3 regions of the Paenibacillus filicis genome follow, and region 2 is predicted to be linked to each of the others. Evidence: riboswitches for the same ligand, from Rfam matches in the RefSeq annotation. Region 2 holds a riboswitch; each other region holds the start of a gene.
What was found. Region 2 has a riboswitch for cyclic di-AMP ahead of WMW72_RS31465 (TrkH family potassium uptake protein). Riboswitches for the same ligand answer to the same signal wherever they lie in the genome.
Positions count from the first base shown of each region.

Region 1: linked by a shared signal. The riboswitch ahead of WMW72_RS34660 (ubiquitin-like domain-containing protein) and the one ahead of WMW72_RS31465 (TrkH family potassium uptake protein) in region 2 are both predicted to bind cyclic di-AMP.
Region 3: linked by a shared signal. The riboswitch ahead of WMW72_RS16585 (hypothetical protein) and the one ahead of WMW72_RS31465 (TrkH family potassium uptake protein) in region 2 are both predicted to bind cyclic di-AMP.

Region 1 is NZ_JBBPCC010000041.1:16,421-21,862, reverse strand. It holds gene rsmI (16S rRNA (cytidine(1402)-2'-O)-methyltransferase) at 1-106, shown strand, start outside; gene WMW72_RS34675 (AbrB/MazE/SpoVT family DNA-binding domain-containing protein) at 226-480, opposite strand; gene WMW72_RS34670 (HD domain-containing protein) at 865-2,148, shown strand; gene WMW72_RS34665 (TatD family hydrolase) at 2,208-2,975, shown strand; cyclic di-AMP (ydaO/yuaA leader) riboswitch at 3,214-3,394, shown strand; gene WMW72_RS34660 (ubiquitin-like domain-containing protein) at 3,670-4,809, shown strand; gene rnmV (ribonuclease M5) at 4,919-5,442, shown strand, end outside.
Region 2 is NZ_JBBPCC010000030.1:26,091-31,532, forward strand. It holds gene WMW72_RS31455 (LysR family transcriptional regulator) at 1-161, shown strand, start outside; gene WMW72_RS31460 (potassium channel family protein) at 169-831, opposite strand; gene WMW72_RS31465 (TrkH family potassium uptake protein) at 847-2,208, opposite strand; cyclic di-AMP (ydaO/yuaA leader) riboswitch at 2,278-2,428, opposite strand; gene WMW72_RS31470 (CPBP family intramembrane glutamic endopeptidase) at 2,703-4,331, shown strand; gene uvrC (excinuclease ABC subunit UvrC) at 4,383-5,442, opposite strand, start outside.
Region 3 is NZ_JBBPCC010000010.1:121,795-127,236, forward strand. It holds gene WMW72_RS16555 (hypothetical protein) at 1-276, shown strand, start outside; gene WMW72_RS16560 (MarR family winged helix-turn-helix transcriptional regulator) at 380-829, shown strand; gene WMW72_RS16565 (DoxX family protein) at 919-1,317, shown strand; gene WMW72_RS16570 (ring-cleaving dioxygenase) at 1,374-2,318, shown strand; gene WMW72_RS16575 (alpha/beta hydrolase) at 2,321-2,929, shown strand; gene WMW72_RS16580 (flavin reductase family protein) at 2,926-3,540, shown strand; cyclic di-AMP (ydaO/yuaA leader) riboswitch at 3,635-3,772, shown strand; gene WMW72_RS16585 (hypothetical protein) at 3,976-4,221, shown strand; gene WMW72_RS16590 (VOC family protein) at 4,311-5,171, opposite strand; gene WMW72_RS16595 (hypothetical protein) at 5,317-5,442, opposite strand, start outside.

The DNA.
Region 1 (5,442 bases), on a different contig from region 2:
ATATGAAGCGGACGGTTATGATCGTAAGGAAGCGATCAAGCTGGCGGCATTGGACCGGGGAGTTCCCAAGCGGGAGCTGTACAATGAGTTGCATCGCGATCGGTAAAGCTGCAAAAAAAATTCCCTGAACCCGGGAAAATCCAGGTTCAGGGAGTCAAGAGGAGATATGAAAAAGGTTAGAATTACCATAGTTAAATTTGCTATCTCTATTATAACCTATTTTTCTTATTTTGTCACAGGTATTGGCATTTCGGATAAACATTCGTGACAAACGATTTTTCCTTTAAAATAAGATACATTTTCAGCATTGCTACAGAAAATACAAGCAGGCTCATATTTCTTCAGCATGATGCGCTCGCCGTCAACATAAATTTCCAAAGCGTCCTTCTCGCCGATACCCAGCGTTCTGCGAAGCTCGATAGGAATAACAACACGACCCAGTTCGTCGACTTTTCTAACAATACCAGTAGATTTCATCATTTTAAAAATTCCCCTCTCCAAGAAGTCCACTTCATGTATTCGCATAGTGGAATGAAAAAATTATCGTCATGTTTCGACATATTCTTTATACATATGATACCAACCATTCCCAAAATAGTCAACCTAAAAAATACAATATTTCATGACAAATTATTGGCATATTTGATAGATTAAGAAGTGAATAAAGTTGAATTCCCTTGAATTGCTGCACTATAGCAAGTCTTTTGCGTCTTAATGAAAATATTTTGCATTCTGTTGCATGGCGGTTTTGCCTATGAAATTTGCCGTTATTTTTGGAAGAAACATGCGGACAAAATTCGACAAACGGTTCGAGATTTCAGAATCCTTGTCGAAATCCTAAAGTAATTCTAAAGGAGGAGCCTTATGAGTTATCTCTTGGAGGAAGAAAAAGTATTCAAGGACCCGGTCCATAAATACATCTATGTGCAGGATCAAACAATCTGGGATTTGATTAACACCCGTGAGTTCCAGCGCTTGCGCCGCATCCGTCAGCTCGGTACTTGCTTTCTGACCTTCCATGGAGCGGAGCATAGCCGGTTCTCCCATTCGCTTGGCGTCTACGAGGTGACGCGCAAGATTATTTCGCAGTTCGAACGCAATCAGTATGAGGATTGGCCCAAGGAAGAAAGGCTGCTGTGCCTCTGCGCGGCGCTGCTGCATGATGTGGGGCACGGTCCGTTCTCCCACTCGATCGAGAAGACGTTTGGTACCCATCATGAGGAGTGGTCCTGCCGCATCGTGCTGGGTGATACGGAGGTCAATGAGGTGCTGCGCCGCGTGTCGCCGACCTTCCCGCAAGAAGTAGCGGGTGTGATCGCCAAGACCTATCGCAGGGAAATCGTCGTCAGCTTGGTCTCGAGCCAATTGGATGCGGACCGGATGGATTATTTGCTGAGAGATGCGTATTTCACCGGGGTGAACTACGGAACCTTCGACCTGGAGCGGATTCTGCGGGTGATGCGTCCGTATCAGGGACATATCGTCGTCAAGGATAGCGGGATGCATGCGGTGGAAGATTACCTGATGTCACGTTATCAGATGTATTGGCAGGTATATTTCCATCCGGTTACCCGAAGCGCCGAAGTCGTGCTGAATAAAATTTTTCAAAGAGCGAGACATCTGTATGACGACGGCTTTGCCTTCCGCTCACTGCTGGCGCCGCTGCCGGCTTTGTTCCAGCGCAAGCTGACCTGCAGCGAATATTACTTGCTGGATGAAGCCTTCATGCAGACGACGCTGATGCAGTGGACCCTGGAAGACGATCCGATTTTGTCGGATTTATGCAGCCGGTTTCTGCAAAGGCGATTGTTCAAGTATGTAACGCTGGAGATGCTCGATGCAAGTATGCTGGAGCAGCTGCGAGAGCAGCTGGCAGCACTGGGTATAGACCCCGTCTACTACCTCGAGGTGGATTTCCCGTCCGATCAGTCCTATGATATATACCGGCCGGGCGAGCATGATGAGAAGCTTCCCATCCTGCTGCTCGATTCCAACGAACAGCTGACGGAAATATCGCGCAAATCCGAGATTGTCCGCTCCATAAGCGGCATCCAGATGGGAAAATACCACCTGTATTACCCAAGGGATCTGCTGGTGAAACATCTTCCGGAGCTGGATCCGGGCTTGCGGCGACTGTTTGCCTTGTAGCTGTTTCAGTTCCTTCTATATATTAAGAGAAAACGGACAAGCCAAAGGAGAATTATGCTATGCTGATCGACACGCACGCCCACCTCAATGCGCCCCAATTCGATGAAGACCGACACGAAGTGATTGCCCGTGCGAGGGACAACGGAATTGGTCGAATTGTGAATGTAGGCTTTAACCGCGAAACCATCCCTACTTCACTGGCGCTTGCGGAGCAGTATGACTTTATCTACTCGACGGTTGGATGGCATCCGACGGATGCGAAGGATATGACCGAAGAGGATCTGGCCTGGATCGAATCGCTGTGCAGCCATGACAAGGTTGTTGCCATCGGAGAGATCGGGCTGGATTATTATTGGGATACCTCACCGAAGGATGTCCAGGATCGCGTATTCCGCGATCAGATTCGCCTAGCCCGCAAGGTAGGTCTCCCGATTGCGATTCATAACCGCGATGCGCATCACGATGTCGTGCAGACCCTGCGGGAGGAACGAGCTTCCGAGGTCGGAGGTGTCATGCATTGCTACTCCGGTAGCTGGGAAACGGCCAAGCTGTGTCTGGATATGAATTTTTATATTTCATTCGGGGGGCCCGTGACGTTCAAAAATGCGCGCCAGCCCAAAGAGGTGCTGGAAAAGGTGCCGCTGGACCGTCTGCTGATCGAAACCGATGCCCCCTATCTGGCTCCGCATCCTTACCGGGGAAAGCGCAACGAGTCTGCTTATGTGCGTCTGGTCGCAGAGACAGCAGCGGAAATAAAAGGAATTTCCTTAGAAGAATTGGCTGAGATCACGAGTCGGAATGCGATGGAGCTTTTTAGGATTTCATAGGGCCATTTCCCCATGGAAAGCGCACCCAAAAATGAAGTTCCGAATAACGAATCAAGAAAACGAAAGGAAATTGATGCTAAGACTACGTCCGGATGAGAAATAGATGGTTTTTGTTTTGAAAAAAGCGTTTTATATGCCAGATTCGAACCAAATTCGCTCTTTTTTTCTCTGTTTGTATACTTTACAACCGAAGCCTTCGCATCGTACACTCAATAATAACTTCATATCGATCACAATATTTCCAACATCGCTGAGTTTCCGAAAGGGAAACGGGGGAACCACATCACGGCTGACCGGTTGACGGTCACGGGATGTTTTTTTAGGGGTGAATCCTTGTGTGCTGATCAAGTACACGGGGTAGGGCGACTCTCAAGTCCGAATCCGTCAGCTAACCTCGTAAGCGTCTAGAGAGAGGTAACGATTGTCGTGTGCTTATATTTCATTTGGGCCAAATGAAAAAAGTCACGGGAAGGTTCCTCTTCTCCGCTGACTTTTTTGTGTTTCCCTGTAGATGGGATAAATGTCCAAGCACTTTATAAGATGCGCCCGAAGGGGGGACGTAGCAGGCAAGTGGCGGCTCTGATGACAGCGGAAGAAAAGTTGGAAGTAGCATTCCAAACATTTACCATAGTCGCGTCAGACTCTAATCATGCATAACACTCAAAATGGCGAGGCTTTAAGGAGGACCGAACAAGTGGGAGCTGTATCACCTGAGCAAACCCATGTAAGACGATCATCCAGCATGACCTTCGCGTTGCGATGGAAGCATGGAAACTTGCGTATGATAACGATTATCACACTCCTTTCATTCGCTATGACTTTCATGTTTTTGATGATGTTACACGGTACGGCTGTCAAGCGCGTATCGCTCGTTGTGGACGGACAGGAACGCAAGTTCCAAACCCGTGAAGGGGTCCTGCAACGAATCCTGGATGAGCAAGGCATTGCGGTGTCAGATAAGGACCGGCTTTCGCACGGGCTGGACTCCTCGATTAAATCTGGAGACCGCATTACGATTACCCATACAACGCCGCTTCAGTTGACGATGGATGGGGAGACCAAGACCGTATATACGGTCAGCAAGACGGTAGGCGCTGCGCTGCAGGAGCTGAACGTGACGCTTGGCGAGCTGGATAAGGTTATCCCTGCGCCGGATAGCGAGCTTGCGACAGATAGTCCCGTCAAAGTCGTTCGTGTTAAGAAGGAACAAGGCGAGCTGCAGGAAGCGATCGCTTTCGACACGGTGAAGAAGAATGAGCCCCAGCTGCTCAAGGGCAAGGAACAAGTTGTGCAAGAGGGTCAAGAAGGTTTGAAGATCAAGAAAACCGAAAAAGTGTTTGAAGACGGCGTGCTCGTCTCGGAGCAGGTCGTAGGAGAAGCCGTACAAACGGAAAGCAAGCAGCGCATTGTCGCAGTAGGAACCAAGAGTCCCGTTGTCGCATTGTCAGCTTCCTCGCCGAATGTGGAGGAAGTAACCAAGAATGGGGTCAATTTCGGCTATAAGCAAGTGATTAAGAATGTTACGCTGACCGCGTATTCGGCAGGACCGGATTCGACGGGCAAGGATGAGAGCCATCCGCAATACGGCGTAACGTCATCAGGGGCGAAGGTAACGGAAGGTCGTACCATTGCAGTTGACCCTAAAGTAATCCCGATCGGCTGGTGGGTATATATCGACGGTCTCGGCTTCCGCCGGGCTGAGGATACCGGCAGCGCTGTGAAAGGGAATAAGATCGACGTCTACTTCCAGAGTGACAGCTATGCCGACCGCTTCGGTACTAAACGCGGGTATACGGTATACGTCATCGGGCCCAAGAAGCCGTCTGCTGACTAGGAGCACGCAATACGGGAAGACTGATGCATATAGATTAACGGATTAAGAAGAGGCGTTCTAGCACCCTCTTCTTTTTCCATGTTTATGAACGATGAGAGGAAGAACCGACTTGATCAAGGAGATTATCGTAGTGGAAGGCAAGGACGACACAGTCGCCATCAAGCGTGCTGTGGAAGCGGAGACGATCGAAACCGGAGGCTCGGCGATTAATGCGGACATCATCCGGCGGATCCGCCTCGCCCAGGAGCGCAGGGGGGTTATCGTCTTCACAGATCCGGATCATGCGGGGGAACGGATCCGTAAGATCATCGCACGGGAAGTTCCGGGTGCCAAGCATGCGTTTCTCACCCAGCAGGCGGCGACCAGCAAGGGAGATATCGGTGTCGAGAATGCCTCCGTGACTGCTATTCGTGAGGCGCTGGCGAATGTACGTACGGATCAGCCGGCCGGAGAGTCACAGATCAGCTGGGACGATCTGCTGGAGGCCGGGCTCATCGTTCATCCGCAGGCAGCCGCAAGACGGCTGGCTATCGGCAACAGGCTGGGAATCGGCTATTGCAACGGCAAGCAATTCTATAACCGCTGCCGGGCGTTTCAGATCACCCGCGATGAATTCGAAGCCGCCCTGCAGGA
Region 2 (5,442 bases):
GGCATGTCCTTGTGGAAACAAACGGCCTGATCGTCCGCTTCATCCCGGAGCTGGAGCAAACAAAAAGAACGACCTCGCTCCTATATACGGAGGAAGCCGCTCTGGAGCCGCCGATCCGGCTGTTCATCGATCTGGCGGTTAAGCATTCGAGTCAGCGGTAGCCGCCGCTTAGCGGATCACAGCCTTCTCGAAATGGTCGATCTGGTCATTCGTCCCGATGATGACCATCACATCCTTCTCCTCCACGGAGTCGGTGGCCGTCGGGGCGATAATAACGCCTTCTTTCTTATTAATAGCTACGATGCTGCAGCCGTACTTGGCCCGCGTGTCGAGATCCCGCAAGGTCCTTCCGTCCAGACACCTTGGAACCGTCAGCTCCGCGATCGTGTACTCGCACGACAGCTCGATATAATCGAGCAGATTCGGCGAGACGAGCTGATGCGCAACCCGCACCCCCATGTCCCGCTCCGGGAAAATAATGCGGTCGACGCCGATCTTGTTCAGCACCTTGCCGTGCAGCTCGGACAACGCCTTCGCCACAACCATCTTGACCCCGATATCCTTGAGCAGAATCGTGGTCAGGATACTGGACTGGATATCGTCGCCGATCGCGACGATCACACAGTCGAAGTTGCGCAGGCCGAGCGAACGTATGACGTCTTCGTCGGTAGAATCCGCAACCACGACATGTGTAAGCTCCTCACTCATCGCCTCCACGGGCTCCTCGTGCTTGTCGATCCCCATAACCTCATAGCCAAGCTTGATCAGTTCCTTGGCCAGACTCGATCCGAACCTGCCTAGTCCAATAACGGCATATTGACTGCGCTTCATCCTGTGTCTCTTCCCCTATCCGATGGTGATTTTCCCTTCCGGGTATCTGTACAGCTCTTTCTCCGCTTTGGGTCCCAGCGCATAAGCCAGCGTCAGCGGTCCAAGACGGCCGGCAAACATCGTCAAGGCGATCATGACTTTGCCGAAGGTCGACAGATCGGGCGTCAGTCCCATGCTGAGGCCGACCGTGCCGAATGCGGACGTTACCTCGAACAAAATCATTAGAAAGCTGTGATCCTCAGTCGTGGACAGCAGCATCGTGACGATCATGACCAGGAACAAGGCCAGCATCGTCAGCGTGATCGCCTTCAGGATACGGTCCTTGCCCAGTCTGCTGCGGAACAGCACGATATCCTCCTTGCCCCGGATCATCGCGATCATGGCCCCGACCAGCACCGTGAAGGTCGTCGTCTTCACTCCTCCGCCTGTCGAGCCTGGAGAAGCCCCGATAAACATCAGGATGATGATGAACAGCTGACTCGCCTGCCGCAGTCCCGCCATGTCCACACTATTGGCGCCTGCCGTTCTCGGCGACACGGACTGGAAGAACGAAGCCAGTACCTTGCCGTCCCAGCCGAGCGGGCCCAGCGTTCTCGTATTCGAATATTCGAAGGCGAAGATGACGATAGCTCCTAGCACAATCAGCAATCCGCTGGCCGACAGCACGACCTTGGAATGCAGGGACAGCCGCCGCTTCTGCTTGAATTCCAGCAGATCCGACAGGACGACGAAGCCGAGGCCTCCGAGCACGATGAGCGCCATCGATACGACATTGACCAGCGCATCATCCGCATAGGAGGTAAGACCGGTGAAGGGCCCGCTCACCGCACCGAATAAATCAAAGCCAGCGTTGTTGAAAAATGAAATGGCATGAAAGAACCCGTAGCCGATCCCTCTCGCCACCCCGAGATCGAAGGACCACCGGATGGCGAACAGAATGGCTCCCGCGAGCTCGATGGTGAGCGAGTAAACCAGCACCTTGCGGATCAGCCGGACAATGCCTTCCATGCTGCCCTGGTTCATAGCCTCCTGCAGAATCAGCCTTTCCTTCAAGGAAATCCGTTTTTTCAGTACAAAAGCGAACAAGGTAGACATCGTCATGAAGCCAAGTCCTCCGACCTGAATCATGATGATGATGACGATTTTGCCGAATAAAGACCAATGAAGTCCGGTGTCTACGACGACAAGTCCTGTCACGCAAGCTGCCGAGGTCGCGGTGAACAACGCATCGAGGACAGGCGTCGGGAGGCCATCCGCGGATGAAAAGGGCAGCGTCAACAGAATCGTGCCGAGCAGAATAATCGCGGCGAAGCCAAGCACCAGAATCTGCGGCGGCGTCAGCTCGAATTTCTTATGCTTCTGTGCGGTTGATATCATCTCATGGGGCACCTCATCGCCGTATATGAACAACAAAAAAAGCACGGGAAACCCAGTGCTTTGCGTACAAGGTTCCTGCATTCAAGCCTACGAGGTTAGCTGACGGATTCGGGTATACAGGCACCCTATCCATGCATGCGGCCGGACGGCCGGGCACGGAATTCACCCCTATGTTTCATGGTTCCCCCGTTTTCAATACGAAATTCGGCTTTTTTATTCAATTCATATGAATTATAGACGGGTTTGAGTGGAAGCACAAAGCTGTTTTTGACGGTTTTGGGTGGATAAAGCGATCCCCGGGGCAATTGTAAGCGATCACATGGGGGCAACCCTTGCGCTGGCTTGTTTTTTCCGACTCTTACGCATGTTATCATGATATTATCCAAAAGCATGGATGGACGTCCTTGCGAATACAATACAAGTGCCAGTCCAAAAGCATGCTCTCAGCACCGAGCCCTCTTGCCCAATAGATTCCAACCGATAAGGAGTGCGCTATGCCCACATTCAAGCAACGCCCCCCCTTGCTGCTCGCCGTTATCGGCTTGCTGCTGTATTTCGGCCTCTCGTACGCGGTTCCGCTGTTCGACAAGCCCTCCTCCCCAGAGCAGGAGAAGCGTTCAACCCCGGCGATCAGCAAGCAGGAAGCGGCCCAGACGGCTGTCGCCTTCATCGACCGGCGCTTCGGCCTCTCCGGGAAGCAGACGGCGGACACGCTGTTCCAATCGTATACGTCCCGCAGCGGCTATATTCAGCAGGCCAAGCTGGAGGATGAATATGAGAAGAAGTTCGCTGCCCGATTCCCTATCGATTACTATGAAGTGGAAATTCGCGACGGAACCTCGACCTACTACGTCGGCGTCAACTTTACGACCCGCAGCGTCCTAAGCTTTAGCGCCTACAAGGCCCCTACAGCCAAGACGGATGCGCTGCCCACACTGGAGAGCACCCCCGGCTCAGCGGCGGAGCAAGCGATCCGGGATATGGGCTTTGATCCCGCAGGCTACACGCTGCACAGCGGAGTCAGCCCGGAGGGAGCGGCCGAGCAGGTGTATGTCAGCAGGACGGAGCAGATCGGCGAAGCCAAGCTGGAGCTGAGGCTGCTGACGGTAGGCGGACAGGTGACGGCATTCCGACCGGCATTCCCGCCGCCCGACAGCTTCGTGCGCTGGCAGGAGGTCCAGGACGGCCGCTCCGGGCTTATGACAAGGATCAGCATGATCGCCTCGCTGGCGATGACGCTGGCCTCCCTGGTGATCGTGGTGCGCTACCGGCGGCAGATCAGCTTCGTGCGCGGCACACTGCTTACACTTGTCTTTCTAGCGCTGTATCTGCTCAACAACTACAATATGCTGCCGGCGTTTCGCACGAGCCATGGCAGCGGGCCATCCGAGGCGGGTGCCATCCTCTATCTGTGGATCATCAATACCTACGTTGTGCTAATGGCGTTATCCACGTATTTCGCCCTGCTTGCCGGAGGTAAGCTCACGCAGGACCGCGGCGTCCGCCCTTGGGCCGTGTGGCGGGACGTGGACTTTGGAGAGCAGGCCAAGCGGTCCATGAAGGACGGCTACATCCTGGGCCTGTTCATTCTAGGCATCCAGCAGGTGCTGTTCCTCGGTGCCTCCGCGCTGTTCGATGTCTGGTCCGTGAACGACCCCAGCGACTCCGTCTACAATATGACGCATCCGGAAATTTTCCCGCTGCTCGCGTGGTCGGCAGCCATCTCCGAGGAAGCGGTCTTCCGCCTGCTGGGCGTGTCCCTGATGCTGCGGCTGACCCGCAGCCCGTTCGTCTCCGTGCTCATCCCAAGCATCGTATGGGCGATGAGCCATACGCAGTACCCGATCTACCCGGTCTATACCCGTCTGATCGAGGTGACCGTCATCGGCATTCTGTTCGGCTATGCCTTCCTGCGCTACGGCTTCCTGACGGCCGTCTTCGCCCATGCGTCCATGGACAGCATCCTGATGGGCCTGTCACTCATCTATGACGGGGACGCCAAACAAGCCGCCGCAGGACTGGTCTACTTCTTCGTCCCTGCGGCGGCCGGCTGGCTGCTCTATGCGATTCACGGACGGATCAGACGCCGTCCTCCGTCCTTGCCTTCCGCGCGCTACCCTTGATTCTCGTCCGCTATGGAACAACTGAGATGTGGTGTCTGACTGGAGCTTCGGTTATTCCGCCAGCCCGGTATTCTCCAACTCGCCAGACACTTTGTCGCTCTCTTCCCCGGAAGCCGCATCCGGGTCTGTATCTGCTGGACCGTTCAGCGAAGCAAGAATATGGAGAGCGAGCTTCTCCCCTATGCCCAGAGGCTTGAAGTCTGCGACTTCGGCCTCTTTGATTTTCTTCAGCGAGCCAAAATGCTTGAGCATGGCCTTGCGGCGCTTCTCGCCGATCCCGGTGATCGAGTCGAGCGTCGAGACGATCATCGACTTGGCCCGCGTCTCGCGGTGGAACGTGATAGCGAAGCGGTGAACCTCGTCTTGGATGCGCTGCAGCAGGTAAAACTCCTGGCTGTCGCGCGGCAGAGGCACGACCTCCGCCGGGTCCCCCATCAGCAGCTGCGCCGTCTTATGCTTGGCATCCTTCACCAGCCCGCATACAGGCAGATGCAGGCCCAGCTCATTCTCCAGCACGTCGACGGCTGCCGCCAGATGTCCCCGCCCTCCGTCGATGACGATCAGATCGGGCATCCGCAGTCCTTCCTTCAATACGCGCTCATACCGCCGCCGTACGACCTCCCGCATCGTTTCGTAGTCGTCCGGCCCTTGTACAGTCTTAATCTTGTACTTGCGGTATTCCTTGCGGTCGGGCTTGCCGTCAGTGAAGACGACCATGGCGGAAACCGGGTCCGAGCCCTGAATATTCGAGTTATCGAAAGCCTCGATCCGGTGGATCGTTCCCGTTCCCAGGTATTGCCCCAGATTCTCGACGGCCTTCACGGTCCGCTCGGCATCCCGCTCGATCAGCTTGAACTTCTCCTCCAGCGCCACACGGGCGTTGTCACAGGCCATGCCGACCATATTCTTCTTCAGCCCGCGGCGCGGCATATGAACCCGAACCTTCAGCCAGCTCTCCAGCGCTTCCTTGACGTCCGATTTCACCTCGGATAGACCTCCGTCATCCGATGCTTTGGATTCAGTGGAGCCTTCATCCGCTTGCGGTTCCCCTTCATCGTCAGGCAGTGGCTCCCCGGCTTCCGCCGCAGCCACCGCTTCACGGAAAGCCAGC
Region 3 (5,442 bases), on a different contig from region 2:
TCGAATAAGAACGAGCTGCTTAGAAAGGGTGATGAAATCATTTTATTTTTAATGGAGGCCCAATCTAAACCAAACACTTACTGGATTCTAGGCGAAGAAACAAATATGTATGATGTCACCCCCCATCGAATTGAAAAGAGAGCTCGGGCTGATGCTCAATTAAATGAGATCTCCATGGAACAAGATTCTAATGAAGCTCCGGGCGGCAAGCAAATGCTTAACCCGTCAGCATTTATAGAGAAACTGGAGGCGGAGATCAACAGCAGCACTCCCTAAAACCAAAGCGTCTTTTTCACCTAATAGCTATTGACATCTGCCGGAAAATCATATATCTTTAATTCAAGATAATTAAATCAAAGATAAAGAGGGGGTGAGAGCGATGACGATTCGATTGGATGACGAGCACGCCGTTTCCCTGAAAACCTTCGTGGTGCTTTCCAAGGCATACCGGACGATCATGGACCAGGCTGTTAAAGATATGAAGCAGCATGATCTGGCTCCACCCGAATTCATGATCCTCGAGGTTCTGTATACGAAGGGAAAAATTCCGCTGCAGCAGATCGGCGAGAAAATTCTCATGACGAGCGGAAGCATCACTTACAATATCGACAAGCTGGAGAAGAAGGAGCTGCTGAAGCGCGTACCTTGCGAAGAAGATCGAAGGATCATCTTTGCCGAAATTACCGCGGCCGGCACGGAGCTGTTTGATCGTATTTTCCCCGCGCACGCGGCTGCAATCCACGGGTTGACTCAAGGGCTCAGCCAGCAGGAGAAGCAGGAGACGATCCGGCTGTTGAAGAAGCTTGGTAGAGGGGCGGAAGAGGGCTAGCTTCAAGGTGATACGCAGTTCTAGCTCTTTTTTTGACTCATATCTTAAAATAAAGATTATTAAATTAAAAATAATGGAGGATGATTCACATGATGGCATGGGGATTATTAATTGTACGTGTGGTCGTAGGATTGTTGTTCGTAGGTCACGGGGCACAAAAGCTGTTCGGCTGGTTCGGCGGCTACGGTCCGAAAGGCACCGGGGGCTGGATGGACTCAATCGGCATCAAGCCGGGGGTGGCAATGGCTGTCATGGCGGGTCTGATGGAGCTTATCGGAGGGGCGCTGTTCGCCGCGGGGTTGTTTACACCGGTTGCTGCGGTGCTGATCACGCTGACGATGCTTGGCGCGATTGTCAAGGTACATGGCAAGAACGGCTTGTGGGTCACCGCTAACGGCTACGAATATCCGCTGGTGCTGATCGCGGTCGTCGTCGGTATCGCCTTGACTGGCGCGGGTGCTATCTCGCTAGACGCCCTGCTGCAATAATCGGGGAACCTGAGTAAACAATAGGTAACAGTTAAGAAAACCAAGGAGGAATTACTATGTCTCAGCAAACAACCGGCATTCATCATATTACCGCCTTCGCCCGCGATCCTCAGGCCAATGTGGATTTCTATGCAGGAGTTCTTGGCCTGCGGCTCGTGAAGCAGACAATCAACTTCGATGCTCCTGAAGTGTATCATCTGTATTTCGGCAACGAGAGCGGCAGTCCCGGCACCATTATTACTTTTTTCCCTTCCCCCGGTTCGCCCAAGGGGCGGATCGGAGGCGGGCAGGTCGGGATTACCTCTTACGCCGTACCTGTCGGCTCGCTGAGCTTCTGGGAGCAACGGCTGGCAGGCTTCGGCATTCAGACACAGCAGGTGGAACGCTTCGGAGAAACCTATCTGCAGTTCACTGACAATGAAGGCTTGAATCTGGAGCTGGTCGAGCGTTCGGAGGGAGAGCCGAGCTCGTGGTCCTTCGACGGTCTGACGCCGGATCAGGCGATCAAGGGGTTTGGCGGAGCGGTCTTGTATAGTGTGAAGCCTGCGGCTACCATGGATGCACTGCAGCATGTCCTGGGTTTGGAGAGAGAGGGAGAAGACAGCGGGTACGCACGCTTCCAGGCTTCCGGAGATATCGGCAATGTGATCGATGTTCCGCTGGCAGCGGCGGAATGGGGAACCGGAGGCGCGGGCACCGTGCATCATATCGCATGGCGTGCTCAAGACTTCGAAGATCATGCCCGCTGGCAGGCTCTCGTGGCGGAGAAAGGCTATCGTCCGACCTCCATCATCGACCGCCAGTATTTCAATGCGATCTATTTCCGCGAGGGCGGCGGCATCTTGTTCGAGATCGCTACCGACCCTCCTGGATTTGCCAACGACGAGCCTGCGGAATCATTGGGCGAGACCTTGATGCTGCCCGAGTGGTATGAGCCGCATCGCGCACAGATCCAAGCAGGCTTGCGGCCCATCCAGGTCCGCGTCGTGGAGGGGAAATGATCATGAAGCATCTATTCGAGAAAGGCGCCAATCCTGACGCCCCGACGCTGGTTTTATTCCACGGAACGGGCGGCACAGAACGCGATCTGCTCCCGCTGGCCGGCCTTCTGTCGCCTGAGTCTTCCGTGCTGAGTCTTCGAGGAAATGTGCTGGAGAACGGCATGCCGCGGTTTTTCCGGCGGCTCGCCGAAGGCGTATTCGATGAAGAGGATCTGATCTTCCGGACGAAGGAAGTGTACGATTTCCTGGAGGAGGCTGCGGCTCAATATGGATTCGACCGCAGCCGGGTCATTGCCGTGGGCTATTCCAACGGAGCGAATTTGATCGGCAGCCTGCTGTTCCATTATCCACAGGCCGTAAGCGGAGCGATTTTGCACCATCCGATGGTACCCAGACGGGGCATTGAGCTTCCAGCTCTGAGTGGTACGCCGGTATTTATCGGCGCAGGAAGCCATGACCCGATTTGCTCACCTTTGGAGACTGAGGAGCTGCAAGGATTGCTGGAGCAAGCGGGGGCGGATGTTACGGTTCACTGGGAGCGATCCGGCCATCAGTTGACGGCGACGGAGGCTCGGGCGGCCGCAGCTTGGCTCCGGGAGCGGCTGCTATGATCGTGATCGATCCTTCGACGCAAAGCGAGCGAGATAATTATAAGCTGCTGACGGGCAGTATTATCCCGCGGCCCATCGCGCTTGTGACGACGCTCTCCCCGGATGGCGTGGTGAATGCGGCTCCGTTCAGTTACTTTTCCATCGTATCGAGCCAGCCGCCACTGGTCTCGGTATCCGTCCAGCGGAAGCAGGGTGCGATGAAGGATACGGCGAGAAATGCCATACATACGGGGGCCTTTGTCATCCATATCCCTGACGAGTCGATCGTCCTTCCGATGAATGAAACGGCTGCGAATCTCCCGTCGGACGAGAGCGAAGTAATCCAGGCCGGCTTCTCGCTGGTGCCCAGCGAGGCGGTACCGGTGCCGAGGCTGATGGAAGCGAAGGTAAGGCTGGAATGCGTGCTGGAGCAGAGTCTGGAGCTGGGCGGGACGGGCGGCGAGCCCGCCTGCGATCTGCTGATCGGCCGGGTCGTCCGCTTTCATCTGGCGGAGGAGATCTATGAGCAAGGCCACATCCTGGCAGAGAAGCTACGCCCGGTGAGCCGTCTGGCGGGCAGCTATTATGCCCGGCTCGGGGAGCAGTTCGCCGTCGAGCGTCCGCTGGGTTGACACGGCAGCAGCGCAGGCTGGAATTCCGCCAGTGCTGCGGGCAGCGGGACAAACCCAAGGCTTTGCTTATTGACTAATGCGGAGGATTTCCGTACTATAAAACTAGCTTAATTTCCGGTGCCAGTCACTGGAAAGCGGGGGAACCACTTGCATTTGGGGCGAATCATGATTCATGTAGGGAACCATCTTTCCCGAGCCCGACAGCTAACCTCGTCAGCGGAAGATGGGTCAGTCGGCATGCAAGCCAACATGTTGCAGCAATGACCCGTGATTGGTGGGGTCTTTTTTTTATGGGGAAGACCCTGGGGGCTGGTCCTTGATTGTCTCGAGCGGAGGCAGCGGATAGCCGGGGTCTTTTTTTCATGCCAAGCCGGTCAAGTCCGCATAAGCTTCAGAGCCAGAGACGGGGTATCTCATGGGGAAGGAGAACGGTATATGAACAGGGTGAGGGAAATTCGGGAACGCGTAGAAGCCCAGCAATTGAGGGAGCAGGATATGATTTATTTGCTAAATGAGGTGCAGCGGCTGAGAGAAGCGCTGCAATCGATCGTCGGAGAGGGATTTTTCTCCAGCGATCAGCAGCATTGGATGGCCTACAAACGTATAGCGGGCCGGGCGCTGGAGCCGGAGAGGGGCTGCTCGGTCACGTCCAAAGCGCCGGACGTGGAACGCTTTCGCTAACAGCGGCGATCATGTCACATACGGACCGGATTTCATAGCCAAGGATAGAGATCAAGACCGCTCCTGCCGGGAGCGGTCTTTTGCTGCACTTAAACAGTTACCAGGCGGAGTGTAATGCCTGATGGGTCGGTCACCGACCGGAACCCGTTCTGCTCCGCTACCGCGATCCCGGCGCTGCCCAGCCGGTCCAGGGTCTGACGAAGGGAGGCTTCGTCCGGGAAGACGACCGTTGCATAGTCCAGGCCTGTTGCCTGAGCCGGCGGAATCGGAGCGTGCTCTCCAGCCCAAATATTCAGGCCGATATGATGGTGGTACCCGCCAGCAGAGATGAACAACGCACCCCGGCTGCTGGCATCGGCTACGATATCGAAGCCGAGCACATTGCAATAGAAGCGTCTGGAGCTGTCCAGGCTTTGAACGTGAAAATGGATATGGCCGATTACGGTACCAGGCGGCAGGCCGTTCCACTCCTTGCCTTCCGCTAGCGCCACGAGGCCATCCCGGTCGATCGGATCGCTGGCCATGATATAGTGGCCTTGAGTGTCCCGGCGCCAGGTGTCGCGAGGGCGGTCACTGTAAATTTCTATGCCGTTATGGTCGGGATCGGTAATATATAGAGCTTCGCTGACCAGATGGTCCGAATGGCCGATATGAATTCCCGTCCCGATCAGATGACGAAGGGTAAGCCCTAGAGCCTCGCGGGTAGGCAGCAGAATCGCGAAGTGATACAAGCCTGCGGCGGACCTGCGCGCGGTTACCTGCGCATCGGCGACTTCCCGCAGGACGACCAGCGGTGTGAGTCCATCCGCGGTCAGCTGGGCTTCGCCTTGCGTTTCGTGCAGCAGACGCAAGCCGACTATTTCCGTATAGAAAGCCAGAGAACGCGTCAAGTCGGAAACCTTCAGCTTCACCGGTCCAAGCTTCAAATCATCAGGGAGCACAGAGGACATCGTATAAACACTCCTTATTCAGATAGGATTTCTAGTTAAATGTATAGCAGGAGAAGGAATTCTGTCAAATAAAACCAAGCGGGTTGGACAACGCCAAAGAGGACCGCTCCTTGTGGGAGCGGTCCTGTTGAGATTTGGTGTAAGTTTAGCCGGACGAGCCCGGGCTGGACTGCACGATATAGGCAACTAAAGCCACATAACCGAGCACGATCACGACAATATAAATCCACGATAAACGGGACCAATTTCCTTTGGTTTTGCTATCATAAGA